Regions from separate parts of the Paenibacillus vortex V453 genome, predicted to be linked through region 1. Evidence: predicted binding sites of a transcription regulator. Region 1 holds the regulator's gene; the other holds the start of a gene.
What was found. The regulator CtsR, encoded in region 1, represses protease genes until heat stress. The targets are predictions, from matches to a motif close to ATGGTCAATAAAGGTCAAACA.
Positions count from the first base shown of each region.

Region 2: a site for CtsR is predicted at 6,243-6,263, ahead of clpP (ATP-dependent Clp endopeptidase proteolytic subunit ClpP). Genes of this name have one in related genera too.

Region 1 is NZ_ADHJ01000054.1:61,124-73,370, forward strand. Features, by position in the region: gene clpC (ATP-dependent protease ATP-binding subunit ClpC) at 1-2,313, opposite strand, end outside; gene PVOR_RS28075 (protein arginine kinase) at 2,423-3,487, opposite strand; gene PVOR_RS28080 (UvrB/UvrC motif-containing protein) at 3,526-4,050, opposite strand; gene PVOR_RS28085 (CtsR family transcriptional regulator) at 4,074-4,535, opposite strand; gene PVOR_RS28090 (GntR family transcriptional regulator) at 4,889-5,605, opposite strand; gene PVOR_RS28095 (sugar kinase) at 5,614-6,630, opposite strand; gene dagF (2-dehydro-3-deoxy-phosphogluconate aldolase) at 6,623-7,378, opposite strand; gene PVOR_RS28105 (DgaE family pyridoxal phosphate-dependent ammonia lyase) at 7,380-8,483, opposite strand; gene PVOR_RS28110 (amidohydrolase/deacetylase family metallohydrolase) at 8,461-9,564, opposite strand; gene PVOR_RS28115 (hypothetical protein) at 9,911-10,657, opposite strand; gene PVOR_RS28120 (ABC transporter ATP-binding protein) at 10,654-11,358, opposite strand; gene PVOR_RS28125 (GntR family transcriptional regulator) at 11,379-11,744, opposite strand; gene PVOR_RS28130 (ABC transporter permease) at 11,789-12,247, opposite strand, start outside.
Region 2 is NZ_ADHJ01000006.1:65,066-77,312, forward strand. Features, by position in the region: gene PVOR_RS02920 (ABC transporter ATP-binding protein) at 1-451, shown strand, start outside; gene PVOR_RS02925 (ABC transporter permease) at 448-1,296, shown strand; partial or broken gene PVOR_RS02930 (ABC transporter permease) at 1,297-2,104, shown strand; gene PVOR_RS02935 (ABC transporter substrate-binding protein) at 2,163-3,215, shown strand; gene PVOR_RS02940 (PdaC/SigV domain-containing protein) at 3,828-4,901, shown strand; gene PVOR_RS31275 (hypothetical protein) at 4,988-5,215, shown strand; gene clpP (ATP-dependent Clp endopeptidase proteolytic subunit ClpP) at 5,571-6,167, opposite strand; tRNA gene PVOR_RS02950 (tRNA-Arg) at 6,328-6,402, opposite strand; gene PVOR_RS02955 (sugar-binding transcriptional regulator) at 6,773-7,816, shown strand; gene gap (type I glyceraldehyde-3-phosphate dehydrogenase) at 7,926-8,930, shown strand; gene PVOR_RS02965 (phosphoglycerate kinase) at 9,124-10,305, shown strand; gene tpiA (triose-phosphate isomerase) at 10,382-11,134, shown strand; gene gpmI (2,3-bisphosphoglycerate-independent phosphoglycerate mutase) at 11,135-12,247, shown strand, end outside.

The DNA of each region.
Region 1 (12,247 bases):
CTGGATAGCCCGGCGTAATGGACGGGCACCGAAGGCAGGATCGTAGCCTTCCTTCGCAATGAAGGTCTTCGCTTTGTCTGTAAGCTCGAATTGAACCTCGAACTCAAGCAGACGCTTGCGCAGCTCATCGGACATCAATGTCACGATTTCGGCAATGTGTTTCTCTTCCAGAGAGTGGAACACAATGATCTCATCGATCCGGTTCAGGAATTCTGGACGGAAGCTCTTCTTGAGCTCATCCATCACTTTGCCCTTCATGTTGTTATAATCGCGGCCTGAATCACTCACAGCGGTAAAGCCCAGCGTCGAGTTCTTCTTAATCGCTTCTGCACCCACGTTGGACGTCAGGATGATCAGCGTGTTCCGGAAGTCCACCACACGGCCTTTCGAATCAGTCAGACGACCATCTTCCAGTACCTGAAGCAGAATGTTAAATACCTCAGGATGCGCCTTCTCGATTTCGTCGAGAAGAACAACGGAATACGGCTTGCGGCGAACCTTCTCGGTCAACTGGCCGCCCTCTTCATAGCCGACATATCCCGGAGGCGCCCCGACGAGACGTGACGTGGAGTGTTTCTCCATATACTCGGACATATCGATCCGCACGACCGCATTCTCATCACCGAACATCGCTTCTGCAAGCGCGCGTGCCAGCTCGGTTTTACCTACCCCGGTAGGACCGAGGAAGATGAAGGAGCCCATTGGGCGCTTCGGATCTTTCAGTCCTGCACGTGCCCGGCGAACCGCACGGCTGACTGCTTTTACAGCTTCCTCTTGGCCGATGACACGGCTGTGCAGGATTTCTTCCAGATTCAGAAGACGCTCGGTCTCTTCTTCCTTCAGTTTATTCACAGGAATACCGGTCCAGTTGGCCACCACATCGGCGATATCCTCTGGAGTCACTTCGGAATCGGTACGGCCTTGCTTCTCTTTCCATTGGTTCTTCGTGATTTCGAGTTCTTCACGCAGCTTTTGCTCCGTATCGCGCAGTGCGGCTGCTTTCTCGAATTCCTGGCTTTGGACTGCTGCGTCCTTCTCTTTGCGGATATCCTCCAGATGTGCTTCCTGATCCTTCAGATTTGGCGGTATAGTATACGTATGAAGGCGAACTTTCGAACCGGCCTCATCGATCAGATCAATTGCTTTATCCGGCAGGAAACGGTCGGTGATATAGCGGTCGGACAATTTCACTGCCTGCTCTATCGCTTCATCCGTAATCTTCACACGGTGATGCGCTTCGTAACGGTCACGCAGTCCATACAGAATCTGAATGGCTTCCTCAGGCGATGGTTGGTCAACCGTAATCGGCTGGAACCGGCGCTCAAGGGCAGCATCTTTTTCAATATATTTACGGTATTCGTCCAGTGTGGTTGCCCCGATGCACTGAAGCTCACCGCGTGCCAATGAAGGCTTAAGGATGTTGGAAGCGTCAATCGCTCCTTCTGCTCCGCCTGCACCAATCAGGGTATGCAGCTCATCAATGAACAGAACGATGTTGCCGGCTTGGCGAATCTCATCCATGATTTTCTTCAGACGATCCTCAAACTCGCCGCGGTATTTCGTACCCGCTACAACAGAACCCATATCGAGCGTCATAACGCGCTTATCGCGCAGCGTCTCCGGAATCTCATTGTTAATGATGCGCTGTGCTAAACCTTCGGCAATGGCTGTTTTACCTACTCCAGGCTCACCAATCAATACGGGGTTGTTCTTCGTACGACGGCTCAGCACCTGGATGACGCGCTCAATTTCCTTGCTGCGGCCAATGACCGGATCGAGGTTGCCTTCTTTGGCAATGGCGGTCAGGTCACGAGCAAGACTGTCCAGCGTAGGCGTGCTCACGTTTTGCGGCGTACCGTGATGGCTGGATACCGCCTCGCTGCTGCCAAGAAGCTGCAGAACCTGCTGACGGGCTTTGTTCAGGCTGATGCCCAGGTTGTTCAGCACGCGTGCTGCAACCCCTTCACCCTCACGAATCAGTCCCAGTAAAATGTGCTCCGTACCCACATACGTGTGACCGAGCTTTCGGGCTTCGTCCATGGAGAGCTCAATTACTTTTTTCGCTCTAGGCGTATAAGCAATGTTAGTTGGCTGCTCCTGTCCGCGTCCGATTAAAGTCTCCACTTCGTCCTGGATTTTCTCCAGACCCAGTCCAAGTCCGATCAGCGCTTTGGCTGCAATGCCGTCTCCTTCACGAATAAGTCCAAGCAGGATATGTTCTGTACCGATATTGTTGTGACCCAGACGTACCGCTTCTTCCTGAGCCAATGCAAGCACCTTTTGTGCACGTTCCGTAAATCTGCCAAACATCATAGTATTGCACCTCCACGTTTCAATTAATATATTTAACCTCGCGGATTTCGGTGTATCGCCAGTTATTGCGACGTTTCCGTTCATCCATTAGTAAAACGAGAATCAATCCTTAATGGTTACCTAATGTTTCTCTGATGAGTTTAGCCCTATACATATCTCGTTCGGAAGGATGCATGCCCTCTCCAAAGGTTTTTTGCAGAAAACCCGGCTGTGTCTTCACATTCAGCTCATTCATTACCGGAATTTCCGGACCTTCCAGGAGGCCGAGATCCACCCCAAGTCGAACGTCGGACAAGCGTTGGGCTGCTTCCTTGGAATCCATTACTGCCGCGTAGGACAGTATGCCGTAAGAACGCATCACCCGGTCCGTAATACGGAGCTTGGAGTCACCCAAGAGCCGTGCTCTGGCATTCTTCTCATGCTCGATGATCTGCAAGGCGACGCTGTGAAGATTCTCGATGATCTCCGCCTCGGTTTGACCGAGCGTTATCTGATTCGAGATTTGAAACAGGTTGCCTAATGCTTCGCTGCCTTCACCATAAATTCCTCTTACGGTCAGACCCACCTGCGATACAGCCGAAAGAATTCGATTGATCTGCTGCGTCATAACGAGAGCCGGCAGATGCATCATGACAGAGGCCCGGAGACCGGTACCGACATTCGTCGGACAGCTTGTGAGATACCCCCGTTTGTCATCAAACGCATAATCGATTTCGGATTCAAAAACATCATCCAGCGCAGTGGCACGTTCCCATGCCTCCCGAACCTGAAATCCGGGATATAAGCACTGTATGCGTAGATGATCCTCTTCATTGATCATAATGCTGACGGACTCATCTTCGGTAAGGATGACTGCACCATTCCGGGATTCATTCGCCAGATTGGGACTGATCAGATGCTTCTCAACGAGAACCTTCTTATCCAGCTCATCAATCTCACTTAATTTAATTACATGCAAATCCCCAAAATCCTGCAAATCTTCCTTATCATTTAACACACGGGTCAGGCGCTCTAGCACTTCTCCTGACTGCTGATCCGTTGCCAGCAGCGGGAAAGGAAGATGCTGCAGATTGCGCGCCACCCTGACACGGGTGCTGATGACAATGTCGGAATCCTGACCGGTTCCGCGCATCCACTCGCTGAGCGCCGTATCGGTAAACCGGAGATTAGACATCACGCATTCCTCCTACTAAAGTGCATACTCATTAAATCTTATCCCTGAGCGATATTCTTCTCCAGCTCACGGATCTGGTCCCGGATCTCGGCGGCGGTTTCGAACTCCTCCTGCACAATCCGGAATTGAAGTTCTTTCTTAAGCTCGTCGATTTGGCGTTTGATCTGAATACGACCCCCTGTGCGCTTCGGCACCTTGCCAACATGGGATGTACCGCCATGAACTCGCTTGAACAACGGATCCAATCGATCCGAGAAATATTTATAACACGAGCTGCAGCCGAATCGGCCAAGCTTGCTGAACTGCGAATACGTCATACCGCATTCTTCACATTGCAGCGTCTGAGCCATTTTGGCACCGGGAGTCTGGCCCTTGCCTGAAGGATCCAGATCCAGGAGACCCGACAGCAAACTGTGTATAGAAAAACCATTCGACGTACCGGGGATCAATTCCCCTTTTTCGCGGGCACAAGTTTCGCAAAAATGAAACTCTGTTTTTTCCCCGTTCACAATTTTGGTGAAATGAAGTGTCGCTGGCCGTTTACCGCATTCTTGGCATACCATATCCAATGCCTCCTTACACAGACTCACTTACCTAATAAAGAAATAAGCATCGCCTTCATAATCCTTGCACGCAGCTCATCCCGATAAGGAAGCTTCACATTCAGGCATTCCCTTGAAATGGCGGCCCGCATCAGACTGGCCTCCCGCCTCGTCAAAAACCGGGATTCCTCCAGCTGATAGATCAGCCCTTCCGCTACCGTCTGATCAATCATGCTGCCGATTGTATGATGAAGATGCTGCTGGAGTGCAGTATGCTGAGGAAGCTCAATTCGCTGGATGCGTATGTAACCGCCTCCGCCGCGCTTGCTTTCCACGAGAAAGCCCTTCTCCAAGGTAAACCGTGTACTGATGACGTAATTAATCTGGGAAGGAACGCAAGAAAATTGCTCTGCCAGATCGTTACGCTGAATTTCAACGGTGCCTTCCGGACTTTCCTGCAGTATGCTCTTCAGGTATTGTTCGATAATATCAGAGATATTACGCATGGTCTGTTCATCCTCCACTGTTTGAAACGTTAAGACGGATAGTGATCTTACACGTCCGCACAGAGCCTTGCTTATACTTGGTTTAACCATAATCAAAATCAGCGAACCCTCTCGTTGACTTTGACTTTCTTTGACTTTAATCTCATTATAGCACATTTTTTCATTTTGCCAAGAGGGTCTTAGCGAATTCATCCTGCAGTCCATTTATTCTTATTGTACCCACTAATTCGAACCCTTATAGCCTTTTTCTGAAGATCCATTCAATATGGCGGCAAAAAAAAGAAGCAGCCTCCATTTCCGATAAATACCGGTTTAAGGGCCACTTCTTCATCACCATCTATAAATTCACGCCATCAAACATCATAACTAATCAAATAATGCTGTAATTCCGTATTATAATAACCGATGCTGTATTCAATCATGCTGCCCGCTCCGTCGTACGAGGATCTCAACCGCTTGAGCAGCGGTGCGCCTGCACTTACTTCAAGCAGTGGTGCAATCTCATCATCGGCTACGGTCGCCAGAAAGCGATCCCGGAAATTCTCCAACGTAATTTGACTCTCCTCGATACGGTCATACAGGGATAGCAGTTCGTTGGAATCGAACTCCTCTCCCATATCCACTTGGGCTGACACATAATGTGTATAGTAAATATAAGGGTTCCCGTCGAGCAAATACAACCGTTCAATAAGCAGGCACCGTTCGCCGAATTTCAAGTATAATTCACTATCCGGCTCGTTATGCACCCATTCCGTCTTCAGGTGGCGCTTCCGAATCTGGTGTCCTTCTTCAACCAAAATCTCCGTAAACAGCTTGCCCTTGGAAAGTTTGGAAAAGGAGGTGTTCCGGGTCACAATCGTTCCCACTCCGCTCCGTTTCTCTACATATCCCTCCTGATACAACTCCTGGATGGCATTACGAACTGTCATTTTGCTGACATTGAATTCCTGCTCCAGCTGCGGCTCGGAAGGAATATGGGCACCAAGTGGGTAAACCCCATGCAGAATCCGATCTTTAATGATCTTCTTGATTTGCAGATATAATGGACCGTTCTTCCGCGTGATCGACATACTTCCTCCTACCTTTCCACATCAGACATATGCTGACTCATCGCCTGAAGGACTTCGCGTTCATTCGCCGTCGGCGTATCTCCCGTTACGGTATGGGCAAGCATCGCGGCTGCGGCGGCAAAATCAACCGTCCGTCCCGGTTCATATCCCTCTGAAATTCCGTGAAGCACACCACTGGCATAGGCGTCGCCTGCTCCGATACGGTCATGAACGGAGAACGTCAATGTTTGGGAAAAATAAAAGACTCCGTCCGTGTATAGATATCCTCGCAGGGAATGGGTATTATCCCCGTTGATCTTGCGGTGGGTCCCCGACGCAACCGTAATATTATACTTCGCGGCTACCTGTGGAATCAACTCCTGCAGCTGCTCGTTCCGGTCTTCACGCGTCGTCTCCATGCCGAGAATATAGAGAGCGTCTTTCTCGTTCATAAAAACAATGTCCGCCAATGACAGCATTTCCTCATAATGCGGCTTGGCAAAGTCGTAGCGGTCCGCACCCCATAAAGAGGGACGATAGTTGCAATCGAACACAACCGTACCGCCTCTTGCCTTAACTTCCTTGGCCAACGTCTTCATCTGCCCCCGCACCGTGTCGTTCATCGAGAGGGTAATGCCGCAAAAGTGTATCATATCCACGCTTTCGGCAATCGCCCCGAAATCGTACATCTCATCCGCTGCCGTATTAAAACTGCTGCCCAGCCGATCCGTGTACGTGACACGTCCGGGCCGCACACCGAAGCCGTTCTCCAGGAAATACATGCCTACGTATTTGCCTCCCCGGCTAATCAGCGATGTGCCAATACCAAGCTTGCGCAGGTATGAGATCGCCGCTTCACCAAGCGGGTTATCCGGCAGCGTGCTGACCAGATATCCGGTATGACCGAATCTGGCGATGGCCGATGCGATATTGACACCGGTGCCCGAGAAGGAGTAATTCAAATGGCTCTCCTGAGCCAAAGATGCATACCCTGGTACTTGCAGCCGCATCATCACTTCGCCATAGGCAGCGATTCTCTTAGGCATATTGGTCAACCAGCGCTTTTAACTTTTGATGCAGTTCCCGAACATCACTGATGATGGTATCGCCGCTGGTTGAATCGATGATGGAGGAATATACGTGAGGAATAACCTGCTGTACTCCCGCTTCCAAAGCAATCCGTACAATCGCTTCAAAATTCTCTTTATCGATGCCGCCAGTCGGCTCGAGCGCAAAACCTTCCTCTGCACATGCCTTCGCTACCGCGCGGTATTCATCCTCTAGCTTCAGCCCCTGCATCGGGAAATATTTCAGTGCATTGCCTCCCATATCGCGCACAAGCGCAATAGCGGCTTTAATAGGAACGATGGCCGCATCCGTTCCGGCAGCGCTCACCGGGCCGGTAGATATGTTCACGTAGCCCACCTGACCCGAAGGGGACACAAGGCTGTTTATCCAGCTTTCCTCTCCCCCCAAGTTAGCACGGGTAGCGCCAACGGCAGGGAATACCTGATTGATATGCGTGCCTGGATAGCCCTTCACGATCTCTGCTACGACTGCCGCTTGCCGGTTATCCCCTGCTCCAAGTCCGATAGACACGGCATCTTCAATAACAGCACCGTACTCCTTCATCGCGATAATGGCCTCTTGCACGTTCGGATAGTTCTTCGACAACACACCGACCACCACATGTCCTTCCGCTGCTTCGAATATTTCCTTTGCATTCTGGATGCTGCCTGCAAGCACATTCAGTGCTGCGCGGTTTCTGTAAAGACGTTTCTCCATATTGGCCATTTTAGTTTCCCCCTGCAATCTGCTGTATTCTTGTTATAATGACTTGCAAATCATCGCCGGAAAGCGAGCGTGGATCGATGTCAAAATACCCCTGCCGCACACCGTAATCCCTTGTGTATACGGCGATATCGCCCTCGCGAAGTTGATCGTTCATCGATTTGGCGCTGACTCCCGCAGCTTCTTCGCCTACTTTCACACGTCCCCGGAAGATGGAGCGGCCTGCCTCATCCTGCACGATGGTAACCTCAATGCCCGGCAAATCCGATAAGGACTGCATTTCCTCGAGTGCAGCCTTCTCCTGTTCACTCTTGTCTTCCTTCACCATGTACTCATCCAGCGCCTGGAGCAATCCAAACGTGGTTTCCTTGCCTACCTTCATGCTTCGCCCAATGCCGTGCAGCTGCGCCTTCACCCACTCCACGTATTGCCGCTTGCCGCCTACGATGCCGGAGGTTGGACCCTCAATGGCTTTGGAGCCGCTGTATATAGCCAGATCACCGTATTTCACATACTTCTGGATATCCTCTTCAGCCGCCGCATCCACGATCAGCGGAAGGCCGTGTGCCTTGGCCACTTCAGCTGCCTCTTCAACCGAAATCATATTTTTCTGCACGCAGTGATGTGATTTCACATACAAAATAGCAGCGGTGCGCTCATGAATCGCTTCGACGATATGTTCCTTGCGCCCTTCGTTGGCATAACCCACCTCAACAACCTTACCTCCTCCGAGGTAAACCATCGTTTCAACAGGAGCTCCATACTGCACATTGTGTCCCTTGAACATGATGATTTCGTTCTTGGCAATCGGCTCCTGATGCAGCCGATCACTGCGTCTGCGATTGCCCTCGGTTACAATGGCTGCTACGGATAATGCGATACCGCTGGAAGCGGAATTGACAACAACCGCTGCCTCCGAACCGAGTATGCGCGCCATGTAATCGCCGGCTTTGTCTACCAGATCTGCGATCTCCACGTAACTCTGACCACCGATCCGCATCGCTTCCATCACGGTATCCGTTGGTGCAGATACTCCGAGAATGCTCATGCGGCCACTGGCATTAACCACTCGTTTCAATCCATACTTAGCATGTAATGAATGATCCATTGACTACCACTCCCTTGGCTTCGATATATCGGTCGGCGATTCTTGTCTCCCCTTCGGAATCCGTTAAACTCAGCGGCCCCTGCTGCACCGTAAACAACGTCAGGTGTGCTGCATCACCCACTTGGATTCTCCCCAGCTCCGGCCGTCGCAGCCAAGCAGCAGCATGGTCCGTTACGGCTGAGATCACCTCCTGCAAGCTGTAGCCCAAATAAAGGAACTTGGTCATCACGCTGGCCAGACTGTACACCGGACCGTTCATACGATTACCGCGATAAATATCCGTGCTGATTGTATTGGGCTTAATCCCCTGGTTCTTTGCATATTCCGCTACCAGGAACGAAAAGCTTGCTGTTCCATGACCCACATCCAGATGGACGCCGCGGGCTATCGCCTCTACCAGTGCCGGGATCGGCTTACCGTCCGAATCAAATAAATTGTTGGCTTTTCCGTTTAAATAATGGGTAATAATGTCGTCCTTCGAAAGCAGCTCCAATACCTCTTCAATAGGCGGGGGTCCCGATCCGATATGTACCATCAGCGGAAGCGATGTTTTCTCGGACAGTTTCCTTGCGAGACGAAGCGGCTCTACCCCATTATCCTTCACGACGCTTTTGCTGATTCTTGCCTTAAGTCCAATGATCAGATCCGGATAGGTGCGTATCGCTTTTATTGCCTTGTCGGCGTCAACCCAATCCAGACTGGAAAGCTCATCGATTCGTTGCAGACCAATATGGGATATATTCAAAAAAGCAAACACATTGGTCTTGGACCGGGCTACCTCGTCTGCCAGCTCCCCAATCCCGTCCGCACCGCAGCTGCCTGCGTCGATAATAGTGGCAACCCCTTGCTTAACGCCAATCTCATCAATGACATCCCCGTAGGGCTCAAGCTTGGCAACCGCATGGACATGCATATCAATCCAGCCGCTGGAGACATAGAGGCCCGTGCAATCAAACTGATCAGCACCGGTGGCCGTATTCGCAGCCGTTATTTCGGTAATAAATCCGTTCTCCATAACCATGTCAAAAGGTTGATCATCAAACACCGTCTGTACATTGCGCAACACAAAGCGCTGTTCCAAAATCTTCATAATCCCACCCCTTTAGCCTTGCCGATCCAGCCGTTATCCTCGTTATTTCGCCGATTTATATGGTGTAATCTGTGTATCGTGCTTATAGCATAGCATAGAACAATCGATACGTGAATATAACGTTATAATGTTTAGTATATTCCTACATATTATCTCCTTGCTATAACTTCATATGATGAGTTATTTCGATCATGAAGTATACTGATAGGTTCGGCTTGGCAAGGGTAATCTCCTTCCATACCAAAAAGAAACTGCCCTGTTCCGGGCAGCTTCTTCGTCTCTTACTATATATTCTTGCCTTCTTCATCTCCATGACAGTGTTATCTCTATGGTTAAACTAAACTTCCACTTTCCGATCAATCAGATAGACCGTTGCGTATAGGATCAAGGCTGCAAGCACGACTTCAAACGCAAGGGCTCCCCATGCCAGCGTATACTCTCCGGCAGATACGGCAAAGTCTGTCTCATTCCCAAAAGAGATGGTAGCCATCGGCCCGACCCACGCCACCTTTTCACCAAAGATTACATGGCTGAGCCAGCCAAGAATATTTTGCAGTGCGAAGAATACCAGAATGCCGATCCAAACGCTCCCCTTCTTCGTAATGCTTCTGGCAACCGTAATGGAGAAAAATATTGTGATCATCAAGTAGATCAACTTCCAAGCCATCATCAGCGCCAGCCCAATTGCATACGTAATGGGAAATTCAGATAAATGGATGTCTTGCAGCGGTATGCCGGCCGAGTTCCAATAATACCACATATGCAAAGCCGCCAGTATGCCAAGCACAAGCAGACTCACACATGCCATTATAAGCGAGGAAGCTACGCTCCAAACCGAACGAACAGGAAGCAGGCGACGGTGGTACGCCTTGATATTAAAGTCGAATGTCTTGCTAGCGACAACCACCAGTAGGACACTTACAGAGCCGTAGGCCAGCATGCTTAACCCAAGCATGATTCCAAGCTCCCAGTCTCTGATGGAGCCCGCCACCGTGATCGCAATCTGTACGATCAGAAGTATCGCGAATGCGCCAAGCAGCGTTGTCGAGTTTCTCTTCCAGTCGTATTTCAACAGTTTCATCATTCCGCATACACCTCTTTAAACATCTCATCCACGCTTTTTCCGTGCTTCAGGCGGATGTTCTCTACTTCGTCATGCATGACAACTTCGCCGTTGCGAATAAAAATCACTTCATCAAATATCCGCTCAATATCCCGGACCAGATGGGTCGAAATGATAATGCTGCTGTCCTCGTTGTAGAATTCAACAATCGCATCCAAAATCTTGCCCCTTGCTACCGGATCCACTCCACCAATGGGTTCATCCAGCATATACAGCTGGGCTTCACGGGACAAAGCCAGTGTTAACTGCAGGCGCTCGTTCATTCCTTTGGACAAGGAACTGATGCGATCATTCGCCTTCAAATTCATAAATTCCAGCATATTGCGGGCTTTCTCAACATTAAAGTCTTCATAAAAATCCTTGAAGTATGCCACCGCATCCGATACCTTCATCCAGGGCTCCGTCACAGGACGGTCGGGCATGAAGGATACGATAGCTTTGGTCTCCAGTCCGACCGGCTTGCCGTTCACTTCAACACCGCCGGTCGAAGGCTGGATCAAGCCTGCCGCAATCTTCATAAGCGTACTCTTTCCGCTTCCGTTGGTACCCAGCAAACCAATGATTTTTCCACCATGAATATTCAGGTTTATGTCATGTAATGCTCTCCGGCCGCCGGCGTAGGTCTTGTTTACGCTGCGGACCTGCAACAAGTTCTCCACCATGGTTTCACCTCCGCTATTGATCATGACTGCTTCACTGCATCTTCCACGATCGATATGATATCCTGATCTTTAAAGCCCAGCTCCTGCATTCCACGAATAAACCGCTCCAGCAGATCGCCTGCCATTTCTTTTTTTATCGCCATAATCTTCGATTCCTCGCTTGTCACATATCGGCCCAATCCCCGCCGTGTCTCCACAATACCCTCACGCTCCAATTCTTGAAATGTTCGCTGCACCGTGTTTGGATTTATTTGAAGCTCACTTGCTAATTCTCGGACCGATGGGATTTTATCACCGGGCTGAAGTTTACCGATTATAATTTCTTTCTTTAAATACGTCATGATCTGTAAATAGATCGGCAGATTATTGTCGAATTCTATACTCACTGTCGGGTTGCTCCTTTCCGCCGCTCTACCTCTCTCGAGGTTCCTTATGCGACATCCCGTTTTTTAAACGTAACAAAGCCTGCCGTAAGAAACAAGAGAAGATATACAGCGAGCACAATAATTGAAAATGTCAGGCTCATTCCCGGTATCGGGGAACTGCCTCCCCCGCTGTACATGGAAAGATCCACGTTCGTGAACAGCAGGTATTTGGACCAGGAATAACGTGCAAGCAGCTGTACAGCCATGCTTTCCATAATAACCATGAACATCCCGATGCCGATGGCAGGACCGGTGGATTTCGTCAATATGCCTACCATAAAGGTTAACGTTACATAGACGATCGTATACACCAGATTATTGATTGCTTCCCTCAACACATCACCGATTGCAACCGTGCCGGATTCCATGCCGAACGTGATCTGACCCGTCAGCACGGAGACAACAAACATGAAAGCTACAAGGGTCAGGATGTAAATCAGAATGGTAACATATTTCGAAGCCAA
Region 2 (12,247 bases), on a different contig from region 1:
CGAGCTGAAGCATTTGCAGCGGACGCTGGGCATTACGTTTGTATATGTAACGCACGATCAGGAGGAAGCCATGATGCTGTCCGACCGGATCGTGATTATGAATCATGGACGGGTAGAGCAAATCGGCACGCCGCGCGAGATCTACGCGAGGCCGCAAACGCTGTTTGCTGCCACTTTTGTTGGGGAGAATAATGTCTTCTCATCACCGGAAGGCCTCTTTGCCGTGCGGCCGGAGAAACTGGTTCCGCAGCGGGAGTCGGGTGCGAAGAAGAGCGGCGTGATTGAGGATGTGCAATACCTCGGCAGTGTGCATAAGCTGCTGGTCCAGCTTGACAATGAGCCGATGAAGGTAACGATTACCCTGGATATTTCGGATGATCGTCCTTGGGAGGTTGGTGAGCGGGTCGGGGTGAACTGGAGCACGAAGGATGAGGTGATCATCGGGCCATGAGGAAATCAAGGTTCCTGCTGACGCCGGTGCTGTTGTGGTTATCCCTGTTCCTGATCGTCCCGATGCTGATCGTGGCCGGCATCTCGTTTCTGTCGCGGGATTCGCTCGGTAATATCGTGTTTTCCTTCAGTCTGGAAGGATACAAGACCTTTTTTGATCCCTTATATTTAGGAATCTACTGGGATACCCTGGTACTGTCGCTGCTGACTACGGTGATCTGCTTGTTAGTCAGCTATCCTTTGGCCTATTATATAGCCAACGCTTCCCCGCGTATCCAGACATGGGGATTGATTCTGATCACCGTTCCGTTTTGGATCAACTTTCTGATTCGCACGTATGCCTGGGTTCTGCTTTTGCGAACGCAAGGCGTGGTGAACAGCCTGCTGTTATGGGTGGGGTGGATTGATGAGCCTATTCAGATGTTATATACGTATGGTGCCGTATTGCTTGGCATGGTGTATAACTTTATTCCCTTCATGGTGCTGCCGATTTATGTAGCGCTGGAGCAGATGGACAAGCGTCTCTTGGATGCGGCCAGCGATCTGGGTGCATCGAGGTGGAAGGCGTTTCGGCACATTACGCTGCCGCAGAGCAAATCCGGCATTATGACGGGTGCGGTTCTGGTGTATGTCTCGACCTCCGGGATGTTTGTAGTTACGGATATATTGGGAGGCGCGAAGTCCTCCATGATCAGTAATATTATTCAGTCACAGTTCCTGGGTGCAAGGAACTGGCCGTTTGGAGCGGCGTTGTCGGTGATTTTTGTCGCCACGTCCCTGGTGCTGATCCTGCTCTTTAACCGGGCCATGCAAGCCCGCCATCAACGTGTAGGGGAGGGGAGATAAGTGAAGAAGAAGAATCATCCGCTGCTCGGGATTCACTCTTACCTTATGATGGCTTTCATCTATGTACCCATCATTATGATCATTATCTATTCCTTCAACGATACGCGGCTGAGCGGAAACTGGGAAGGATTTACGTTGGATTGGTATGTATCGCTGTTCGAGAACCGGCATGTGATGGAAGCCCTGATGAACAGCTTGACGGTGGCCGTCATCTCTACGGTTGTATCCACCCTGCTGGGAACCGCAGCGGCACTCTCGCTCCGAAATATGGGCCGCAAAGGACGCAGCGGCATGAACGGGCTGTTATATCTGCCCGTCATTATCCCGGATATCATTATGGGGTTATCACTGCTCGTGTTGTTCAGCCAATTGAACATGCCGCTTGGCAAAACCACGGTAATTATTGCCCACATCACGTTCAGCCTGTCCTATGTCTACGTCGTGGTTACGGCCAGACTGTCCGGCATGGGCAAGCAGTTGGATGAGGCGGCTCAGGATTTGGGAGCCACGCCTTGGCAAACGTTCCGGCATGTAACGCTGCCGCAGATTGCACCGGGCATTATCTCCGGCGCTTTGATTGCTTTTACCCTGTCATTGGATGATTTCATGGTCAGTCTTTTTTGTCGCTGGTCCAAGCTCAACGACGCTGCCGATCTATATTTACGCACAGGTGAAACGAGGCATCTCGCCTGAGATCAACGCGCTGTGTACGCTGCTCATTCTGGTGAGCATTACGCTGATCCTGTTAGCCCAATACATTCTCAACCGCGGCAACGGTCAGAAGAAGCACAAAACATTGCCGATCTAAGCGATATGAACGCTTTTTTCGAATAGAATATGGAAGTGGAAAGAGAGGAGATATTGAATTGAACAAATCAAGATGGACCCGCCTGCTGATGGCAGGTATGGTTGCAGTATTGTCTGTAGGACTCCTGGCTGCTTGCGGCTCGGATAAGGAAACTCTTCATATTTACAGTTGGGCTGACAACTTCGACCCTGAGGTGCTGAAGGACTTCGAAGAGAAGTTTGACGTGAAGGTAACCTATGACAATTATGCAAACAACGAAGATCTGCTGGCTAAGATCAAAGCTGGCGGCAGTGGTTATGATCTCATTCAGCCGTCCGATTATATGGTGAAAACCATGATTGAATCGGAGCTGCTTGAGCCGCTTGAGATGAATAATATCCCGAACTTCGTCAATATTACGGATACGTTTAAAGATCCTTCTTATGACCCGGGCAATAAATATTCGATCGTTTACACGTCCGGTGTAACGGGAATTGCATATAACAAGAAGTACGTGATAGACGAGATCAAAAGCTGGGGAGATCTCTGGAACCCGGAATACAAGGGCAAAGTCCTGCTTCTGGATGACAACCGCGAGATGATTGGCATGGCACTTAAGAAGCAGGGGAAATCCAACAGCAGTAAGGATGAAGCGGAGATTATCGCTGCATCTGATGAGCTGAAGACGCTGCTGCCTAACGTGCTTGCATTTGATACGGATAATATCAAGCAGAAAATGATTCAGGAAGAAGGCTGGATTGCTACGGTTTGGTCCGGAGATGCGGCGTTTATCGCGGCGGAGAATCCGGATGTGGCATATGTCGTGCCTGAAGAAGGAGCGACCATCTTCTCGGACAACTACGCGATTCCTAAAGGTGCGAAGAATAAGGAGCTCGCCGAGAAATTCATTAACTTCATGCTGGAGCCTGAAGTCAGCGCCAAGAACTATGAATTTATCGGATACAGCAATCCGAACACCAAAGCGATGGAATTCCATAGCGAGGAATATCGCGCCAATACCATGATCAACCTGACGGAAGAGGAGCTGCGTCGTACCGAATGGCTCGACAATGTCGGCGATTCCCTGTCCATCTATGATCGTTTGTGGACCGAGCTGAAGAGCGGTCGATAAGAAATATGTATTTCTTCATATTAACTGTAATATAGAAAACCTGCCCCTCAAGGGGGCAGGTTTTTTTATGTTATAAAAATTGAATCTTAAGACCTATAAATAAGTGTAGAAGATCGCTTATACGAATTTTCCCATAACTTTCGGGGCCTTTTCATTGTTATATATAAAGAGTGGAAATACGCCATTTTGATATGGATTCTGAAGGGTTTAAACAAGTCGGGATAAAGACAGTATGAATTCTCTGGCTGCTTGCTGCTTTTAGCTATATATTTGCAGTGGTTGTGACTGGATGTTTTCCAGAAAAAGCCCCTTGCGCTTACTGTTGATAAACATTGAAGGAGCACTTGGGGGTATTGCTTATCATTCCATTGGTTTACGTTGTCCGGGTCCGTGAAATGTTCATGTTTACGGGCGCATGACATCATTGTTTTGTGTTCATTAGTATAACGAGGCCCATACTCAAAGATAAGCAAGAATATATAGGTCCTTTAGCATGGAGTCAAAATTGTCATTGACTTTGTTACCAATAGATTGAAAGCTTTCCTTATAATGAATGAGGGTAATAGAGTAACAACTAACGGAAACTTATTTTAACAAAGGTGGAATTCTAATATGAATCCTAAATTTCGTGTATGTGCATCCTTAATTGCAACTAGTGTCCTGCTTGGCAGTCTTGGTTTGAGTGGACAGGTGATCGATGCAAGCACCTCTAAGGCATCCGTTTCCGCCAGTCAAAAATCGTCGAAGAATGAAGTTGTATTGAAATGGAATGGCAAAACCTTATCACAGAAGGGCATCGTGCTGCATGGGGTAACCTATGTTCCGGCAACCGCTTTACGGGATGGTCTGGGAATGCCTCTTAAATATGATGCGAAGAATCGGACCTACACGCTGGGTAACGGATATAACAAGTTGAGCGCCGTCGTATATGATGCGAGTGAAATCGGTATTTTGGTGAACGGAGCTTATGCTGGTGAGCCAGGCGGACAGATTATCAACGGTCGTCTGTATATGCCGTTCAAAACGATCAGCGAATATATGGGAGTTCAGGGACAGTGGAATCCTTCCTTGAAAACACTCAGCATGACGCAGAAAAAGCAAAACGACATTCAAATCAAATCGACTGCGCTGAAAAAGAAAATTCAAGGCGTTGATGCCGTTGTGAATTATCCGGTTATCAGTGGCCTCGGTAATGCTGAGGTGCAGGCAGAGATCAACAAAGTGCTAAAAGAAAATGCATCCGGCGTCATCACGGGCGCTGAAGGAAATGTGGGCACACTCCCGCCATCGGGAACAGATTTTCCGTATGAATTCAGCGGTGATTATGTAGTTCATTACAATCAGGATGGCATCCTGAGCATTACGGCGTACGATTATTCGTACACGGGCGGTGCTCATGGCATGACCTTCCGCAAGAGCTTCACCTTCTCACTGAAGGACGGCAAGCAAATGAAGCTGGGCGATTTCATCAACATGCAGGGCAAGAACAAGCAGAAGATGAACAACCTTGTGCTGAGCAAGCTGAAGAAAGAGGGAGGTTATCTCGGCGGTTTTGAGGGAGTGCCTGCCGATGCCGACTTCTATGTGAAGGATAACGCGGCGGTACTGTACTTCCAGCTTTATGAGTACACGGCGTATGCCTATGGATTCCCTGAGTTTGAGTTCAAGCTGAAGGAATGGAAGTAAGACTCGATCAATCAGTTTGTATTAGCTGAAATCATTTTTAATACTATAGCTTGTTTAGATACATGATGTTGTCCTGATGTAACACTGTGTTGGAACTAGTTGCGAAAAATCCCTTGATAACGGGCGTGGAGCATTCTCCCGCTCCTTATGCTCAGGGGATTTTTATGTTTATCGAGAGGCTTGCCTCGATGTTGACTTATATGGCTTGTACATCGTGCGCACTGCTCTCTGTGCGTACGGTGCATGGTCCGGGGGTAAAATGCCATAAGCCGCCCTATGCGATATCGGATGCCACCCGTTTATGGAAGCAGTGAGTGAGGGGAGCGCATCATTGGCCTTACGCACCCAATTACCCAAGCAAGAAACCCTACATAGGTTTTCCTCTATCCCACTCCCCACAAGTTAAGGCAGGTCTTTTAGGAGGGGGATGGTCTTACCTTCTTTATGTTTTATTGAAAAGAGTCGTACCGAAGTGAGAGTATCCTCGGAGGAGCATCGCGTTCGCCTTTGAAATCGGGAAACCTCCTTATCTGTTCATTCATGTTTCCCGATTTCAACAGCGACCGGAGGGGATACTCTCACGATTTAGTACTCGAAGTTTTCAATGAATCCAGAGGATAAGAAAGGGCAGGCACCGGATAACGGCGCCTGCCCTTTGCTTGCATTCTTTTATAGTCCCTGCGGTGGTGTATTTTCCAGTACTTGATCGATAAGACCATATTCCTTGGCTTCATCAGCCGTCATGAAGTAGTCACGATCGGTATCCTTCTCAATGCGCTCCAGCGGTTGGCCGGTACGATCGGACAGGATGCGGTTCAGCTTGTCGCGCATCTTGAGGATGCGGCGAGCACGGATCTCGATATCCGTGGCCTGACCTTGTGCGCCGCCGAGCGGCTGGTGAATCATGATCTCGCTGTTAGGCAGACCATAACGTTTGCCTTTAGCGCCTGCATTCAGCAGGAATGCGCCCATGGAAGCAGCCATGCCGACACAGATCGTCGAAACGTCCGGCTTGATGAACTGCATCGTATCGAATATCGCCATACCTGCGGTAATGGAACCGCCTGGGCTGTTGATGTAAAGATGAATATCCTTCTCGGGATCCTCAGCCGACAAGAACAGCATTTGGGCAATGATGGAATTGGCGACCACGTCATTTACGTCGGAGCCGAGGAAGATAATGCGGTCTTTCAGCAATCTGGAATAGATGTCGTACGCCCGCTCACCGCGGTTGCTTTGTTCAACGACCATAGGTATAAAACTCACGTGGAAAACCTCCTCTTAAGTACCTCATATAAATACTGTTACCGTATTACCCACATGATAAACAATTTAAATCAAAAAGTCAAAGAAAGTCAAACTATTGGGTAAAAAAAAGAGCCGTCATGGGCACTTTAGGGTAAACAGTATATAGAAAAAGTGAAAATGGCGCGCCCGCGAGGAATCGAACCTCGATCTCAGGCTCCGGAGGCCTACGTCATATCCATTGGACCACGGGCGCATAATAAAAAGGTCTATCGACGTACATTCAAAGAAGACAGACCGCGTTTAGCGGTAGATTTTCTTGCGATATCAGGAAGCTGACTCTGCGATGTATATACTTTCTGATATCTAAAAAATTAGCAACGAAGTTGATTATACCGCATCTATTTCGAAAATACAATAGCGGACAAAACTTTGTTCCTACTATATAGACAAGCTTGCATTTGGCCATAATGTATAAGAATGGCTGGGGCAGAGAAATATACTTTCGGACACTTGCAACGGGCGTGATTATTGGTTAGAATAAAGGTGGGACTCAAAAAGTTTAACTGGGACATTTTACGGCCCGATAGAGGAGAGCCGAGACGAAGTTTGCAGGAGTGGAATGCATGCGTAACCTATTAGAAATACAAGAGCAACTTCTGCCGGATCTGATGAACACTCTTAAACGAAGGTATTCCATCCTTCATCAGATCAAGTTGTCCGGAATGGTTGGCCGAAGAACGCTGGCTTCATCACTCTCGATGACCGAGCGTGTCCTCAGGGCAGAGACTGATCTTCTGAAAGCGCAGGGGCTGATCGAGATTGAGACGCTTGGCATGCGAATCAGCAGTGCAGGATTATGCTTGGTTGAGGAACTTGAACCGGTCATGAATGAGTTGTTCGGACTGGTTGAGCTGGAGGAGAAGATCCGTCAGGCTTATGGGCTTCGTAAAGTGGTCATTATTCCCGGTGACAGTGAGTCATCTCCGGAAGTCAAACGTGAGCTTGGCCGGGCCGGCGCAAGGACGCTGCTCAGTTTTGTGGAGGATGGAGATACAATCGCCGTAACAGGCGGCTCTACACTCGCTGAAGTGGCGGAGCAGATGTCATCATTGCCTGGTGGCGGACCGCTCAGAAGCACGTGGTTTGTGCCTGCGCGCGGAGGCCTCGGAGAGAGCATGGAGATTCAAGCGAACACCATTGCTTCCAAGATGGCAAAGCGTGTTGGGGCTGAATACCGTTTGCTCCATGTGCCTGATCTGCTAAGCGAGGATGCTTATCAGTCTCTTGTTCAGGATCAGCATATCCAGGAGATTGTGGATGTAATTCGGCGCTGCCGGGTCATTATACACGGCATCGGCGACGCGATGGAGATGGCGAGACGACGCAAGCTGGATGAAGGCTCCATTCAGAACTTGCAGGCAGATGGCGCGATTGCTGAATCATTCGGCTATTATTTCAGCGAAGAAGGCGAAGTTGTGCATAAGATGCTTACCCTCGGACTTCGGCTTGAGGACATTATGCGAACAGAGACGATCATCGGCATTGCCGGCGGCCAAGGCAAGGGCAAAGCGATTCACGCCGTGCTGAAATTCGGACATGAGGACATCCTCGTGACGGATGAAGCGGCAGCGTTGGAGCTTGAGAAGGAAATCGATGCCGCCATTTGATTGAGTCCAGAAATTTAGAGCAGCACAGTTTTTATAAACCTTGTTGTCTTGATTGATCTTATGGTCAATCTTGAATATATAAATTTTACAAATATGGAGGGAACTACTCATGGTTAAAGTAGGTATTAACGGTTTTGGACGTATTGGACGTAACGTGTTCCGCGCTGCGCTGAACAACAGCGAAGTTGAAATCGTGGCAATCAACGATTTGACGGACGTGAAAACACTGGCACACCTTTTGAAATATGACACAACTCACGGCAGACTTGACGCACAAGTAGAAGCTAAAGAAGGCGCACTTGTGGTAAACGGCCGCGAAGTGAAAGTATTCGCTGAGCGTAACCCTGAAGCATTGCCTTGGGCTGAGTACGGCGTAGAAATCGTTGTAGAATCCACTGGTATTTTCACAGCGAAAGACAAAGCTTCCGCTCACTTGAAAGGCGGCGCTAAGAAAGTTATCATCTCCGCTCCGGCTACAGACGAGGATATCACCATCGTTATGGGCGTTAACGAAGATAAATACGATGCTGCTAACCACACCATCATCTCTAACGCTTCTTGTACAACGAACTGCTTGGCTCCTTTCGCTAAGGTTCTTGACGAGAAATTCGGTATCGTGAAAGGTATGATGAATACTATTCACTCTTACACGAATGACCAGCAAGTGCTTGATCTGCCGCACAAAGACCTGCGTCGTGCTCGTGCAGCTGCTGAGAACATCATTCCATCCACAACAGGTGCTGCTAAAGCGGTTGGTCTCGTACTGCCACACCTGAAAGGCAAGCTGAACGGCATGTCGATGCGTGTACCTACGAAGAACGTTTCTGTAACTGACCTCGTAGTAGAACTGTCCCAAAACGTTACGCTTGAAGATGTGAATGGTGCGCTGAAAGAAGCTTCTGAAGGCCCACTGAAAGGCATCTTGAACTACTCCGATGAGCCGCTTGTATCCAGCGACTACAATGGTGACCCGGCTTCTTCCACTATCGATTCGCTCTCCACTATGGTAGTTGGCGACAACATGGTGAAAGTCGTTTCCTGGTATGACAACGAGTGGGGCTACTCCAACCGTGTCGTTGACCTCGCTGCTTACATCGCAAGCAAAGGTCTGTAATTGATCTAGCCATCCAATCGAAGAGGAGTTCCGTTCACGGGTCTCCTCTTTGGTTCATGGTTTTTACTTGTTTCATGCCAGAGCACTGGGAAGAATAGATCATATCCGGGCGCTGGTGAGACGATAGAGAGAGAAACGGGAGCAACTGCATGCTGTCGGTGAGGAGAATAGTTTTCTTAGGAGGAACGTGGAGATGAACAAGAAAAGTGTACGTGATGTAGAAGTAAGCGGCAAACGGGTGTTTGTCCGCGTCGATTTCAATGTACCGCTCGAAGATGGTAAAATTACAGACGACACTCGTATTCGTGAGACTTTGCCGACGATCAACTACCTGGTGGAGCAAGGAGCGAAAGTTATCCTGGCCAGCCACATGGGTCGTCCCAAAGGAGAGGTCGTTGAATCTTTGCGCCTGACTCCGGCAAGCGAACGTTTGTCCGAATTGCTCGGCAAACCGGTAGCCAAAGCGGATGAAGCGGTAGGGGAAGCAGTAAAAGCACAAGTAAACCAGCTGCAAAACGGCGACGTGCTCGTGCTTGAAAATGTTCGTTTTTACCCTGGTGAAGAGAAGAATGATCCGGAACTTGCGAAGCAGTTCGCAGAGCTTGCTGATCTGTTCGTGAACGACGCGTTTGGTGCTGCTCACCGTGCGCACGCTTCGACAGAAGGTATTGCTCATCATCTTCCGGCTGTATCGGGATTGTTGATGGAGAAAGAGCTGTCCGTTCTCGGCAAAGCCCTTTCGAATCCGGATCGTCCTTTTACCGCGATCATCGGTGGATCGAAGGTTAAAGACAAAATCGACGTGATCGACAATCTGCTTACGCTTGCTGACAATGTCATCATCGGCGGTGGACTTGCTTACACGTTCTTCAAAGCTCAAGGCCATGAAATCGGTCAATCTCTGCTCGATAAAGAGAAGCTTGATGTTGCGCTCGGTTTCATCGAGAAAGCCAAAGAGCTGGGTAAAAACTTCTACCTGCCGGAAGATATCGTGGTTACGGACGAGTTCAGCGCAGATGCGAATACAAAGATTGTTGGCATCGACGGCATTCCAGCAGACTGGGAAGGCGTTGACATCGGTCCTAAGACTCGTGCCAAGTATGCAGAAGTGATCAAAAACTCGAAGCTTGTCGTGTGGAACGGTCCTATGGGCGTATTCGAAATCGCTCCGTTCTCAAACGGTACTCGTGAAGTTGCACAAGCTTGTGCGGAAACGGAAGCTTACACGATTATCGGTGGCGGCGATTCTGCTGCAGCAGCTGAGAAATTCGGTCTGGCTGACAAGATGGACCACATCTCCACAGGCGGCGGTGCATCTCTTGAGTTCATGGAAGGCAAAGAACTTCCTGGTGTTGTGGCACTGAACGATAAATAGATTTATGATATAAGAGGGTAGCAAGTGGATGAAGTTTGAACCCCGGCTCTTCGGGGGGAATAAAGGAGTGAATCGTGTGAGAACACCTATCATAGCGGGTAACTGGAAGATGTTCAAAACTGTTCCGGAAGCAACCGCATTTTTCGAAGATGTAAAAGGCAAAGCAGAAGTTGAAGGCGTGGAAAGCGTAATTTGCGCGCCGTTCACCACTCTTCCTGCTCTGGTTGAAGCTGCAAAGGGCACGAACATCAAAATTGGTGCACAAAATCTTCATTTTGAAGATAATGGTGCCTTTACAGGCGAAATCAGCGGTTTGATGCTGAAGGATCTGGGCGTGGATTATGTCATTATCGGACATTCCGAGCGTCGTCAGTATTTTGCAGAGACCGATGAGATCGTGAACAAGAAAGTACATGCGGCGTTCCGTCATGGTCTTCTTCCGATCGTATGTGTCGGCGAGAAGCTGGAAGAACGCGAAGCAGGCCAAACCAAAGACGTGTGCAAAGTACAGACTGAAGCCGCGTTCGCAGGTATTCCTGCTGATCAAGCCATTCATGTTGTTATTGCTTACGAACCTATCTGGGCTATCGGTACAGGCAAATCCTCAACAGCTGAGGACGCTAACGAAGTAATCGCTTATATCCGCGAACTCGTAAAAGGCCTGTATGGTGAAAGTGTCGCAGCACTGGTGCGTATTCAATACGGCGGCAGTGTGAAGCCTGAAAATGTAACGGAGTATATGGGACAAAGCGACATCGACGGCGCGCTCGTTGGTGGTGCAAGTCTACAACCGGCTTCCTACATCGCACTCGTTGAGGGGGCGAAGTAGATGTCAGCTCCAAGACCCGTAGCTCTGATCATCATGGACGGTTTCGGGCTTCGCAACACCGATGTGGGTAATGCGGTCGCTCAAGCGAACAAACCCAATTACGACCGGTATTTGAAGCAATACCCGAACACAACATTGACCGCTTGCGGCGAAGCTGTTGGCTTGCCGGAAGGTCAAATGGGGAACTCCGAAGTGGGTCACCTGAACATTGGCGCAGGCCGGATTGTGTATCAGGACTTGACTCGCATCACGAAGTCGATTCGTGAAGGAGAATTCTTCGAGAACGATACGTTGGTGGAAGCCGTTCGCGCAGCTAAGAACAACAGCAAGAAATTGCATCTGTACGGACTTGTGTCCGACGGCGGCGTGCACAGTCACATTGAGCATATGTTTGCGATGCTGGATCTTTGCAAGAAGGAAGATTTCCATGACGTATACATCCATGGCTTCATGGATGGACGCGACGTGGCACCGGACAGCGGCAAGCAGTTTGTTAAGGATCTGATCGCGAAGATTGAAGAAGTGGGCGTTGGCCAAATCGCTACACTCTCCGGTCGTTATTATGCGATGGACCGTGACAAGCGTTGGGATCGTGTCGAGAAAGCATACCGCGCTATGGTATACGGCGAAGGACCTCAATACACGGATCCGCTGAAAGCCATCACCGAATCTTACGAGAAATCGGTTTATGATGAATTCGTGGAACCGACCGTGATTGTGAACGGTGAGGGCGAGCCGGTAAGCCTGGTGGAGAGCGGAGATTCCGTTATCTTCCTGAACTACCGTCCTGACCGTGCGATTCAGCTGTCCCAAGTGTTTACGAACAATGATTTTCGCGGTTTTGAACGTGGACCGAAGTTCCCGCAAAACCTGCATTTTGTCTGCCTGACGTTGTTCAGCGAGACGGTGGAAGGCTTCGTAGCCTACAAGCCGAAGAATCTGGACAACACCCTCGGTGAAGTGCTGGTTCAGCACAACAAAAAGCAGCTGCGTATTGCGGAAACCGAGAAGTATCCACACGTGACGTTTTTCTTCAGCGGTGGACGCGATGTGGAGCTTCCAGGCGAAACGCGCGTACTGATCAATTCACCGAAGGTCGCGACGTATGACCTG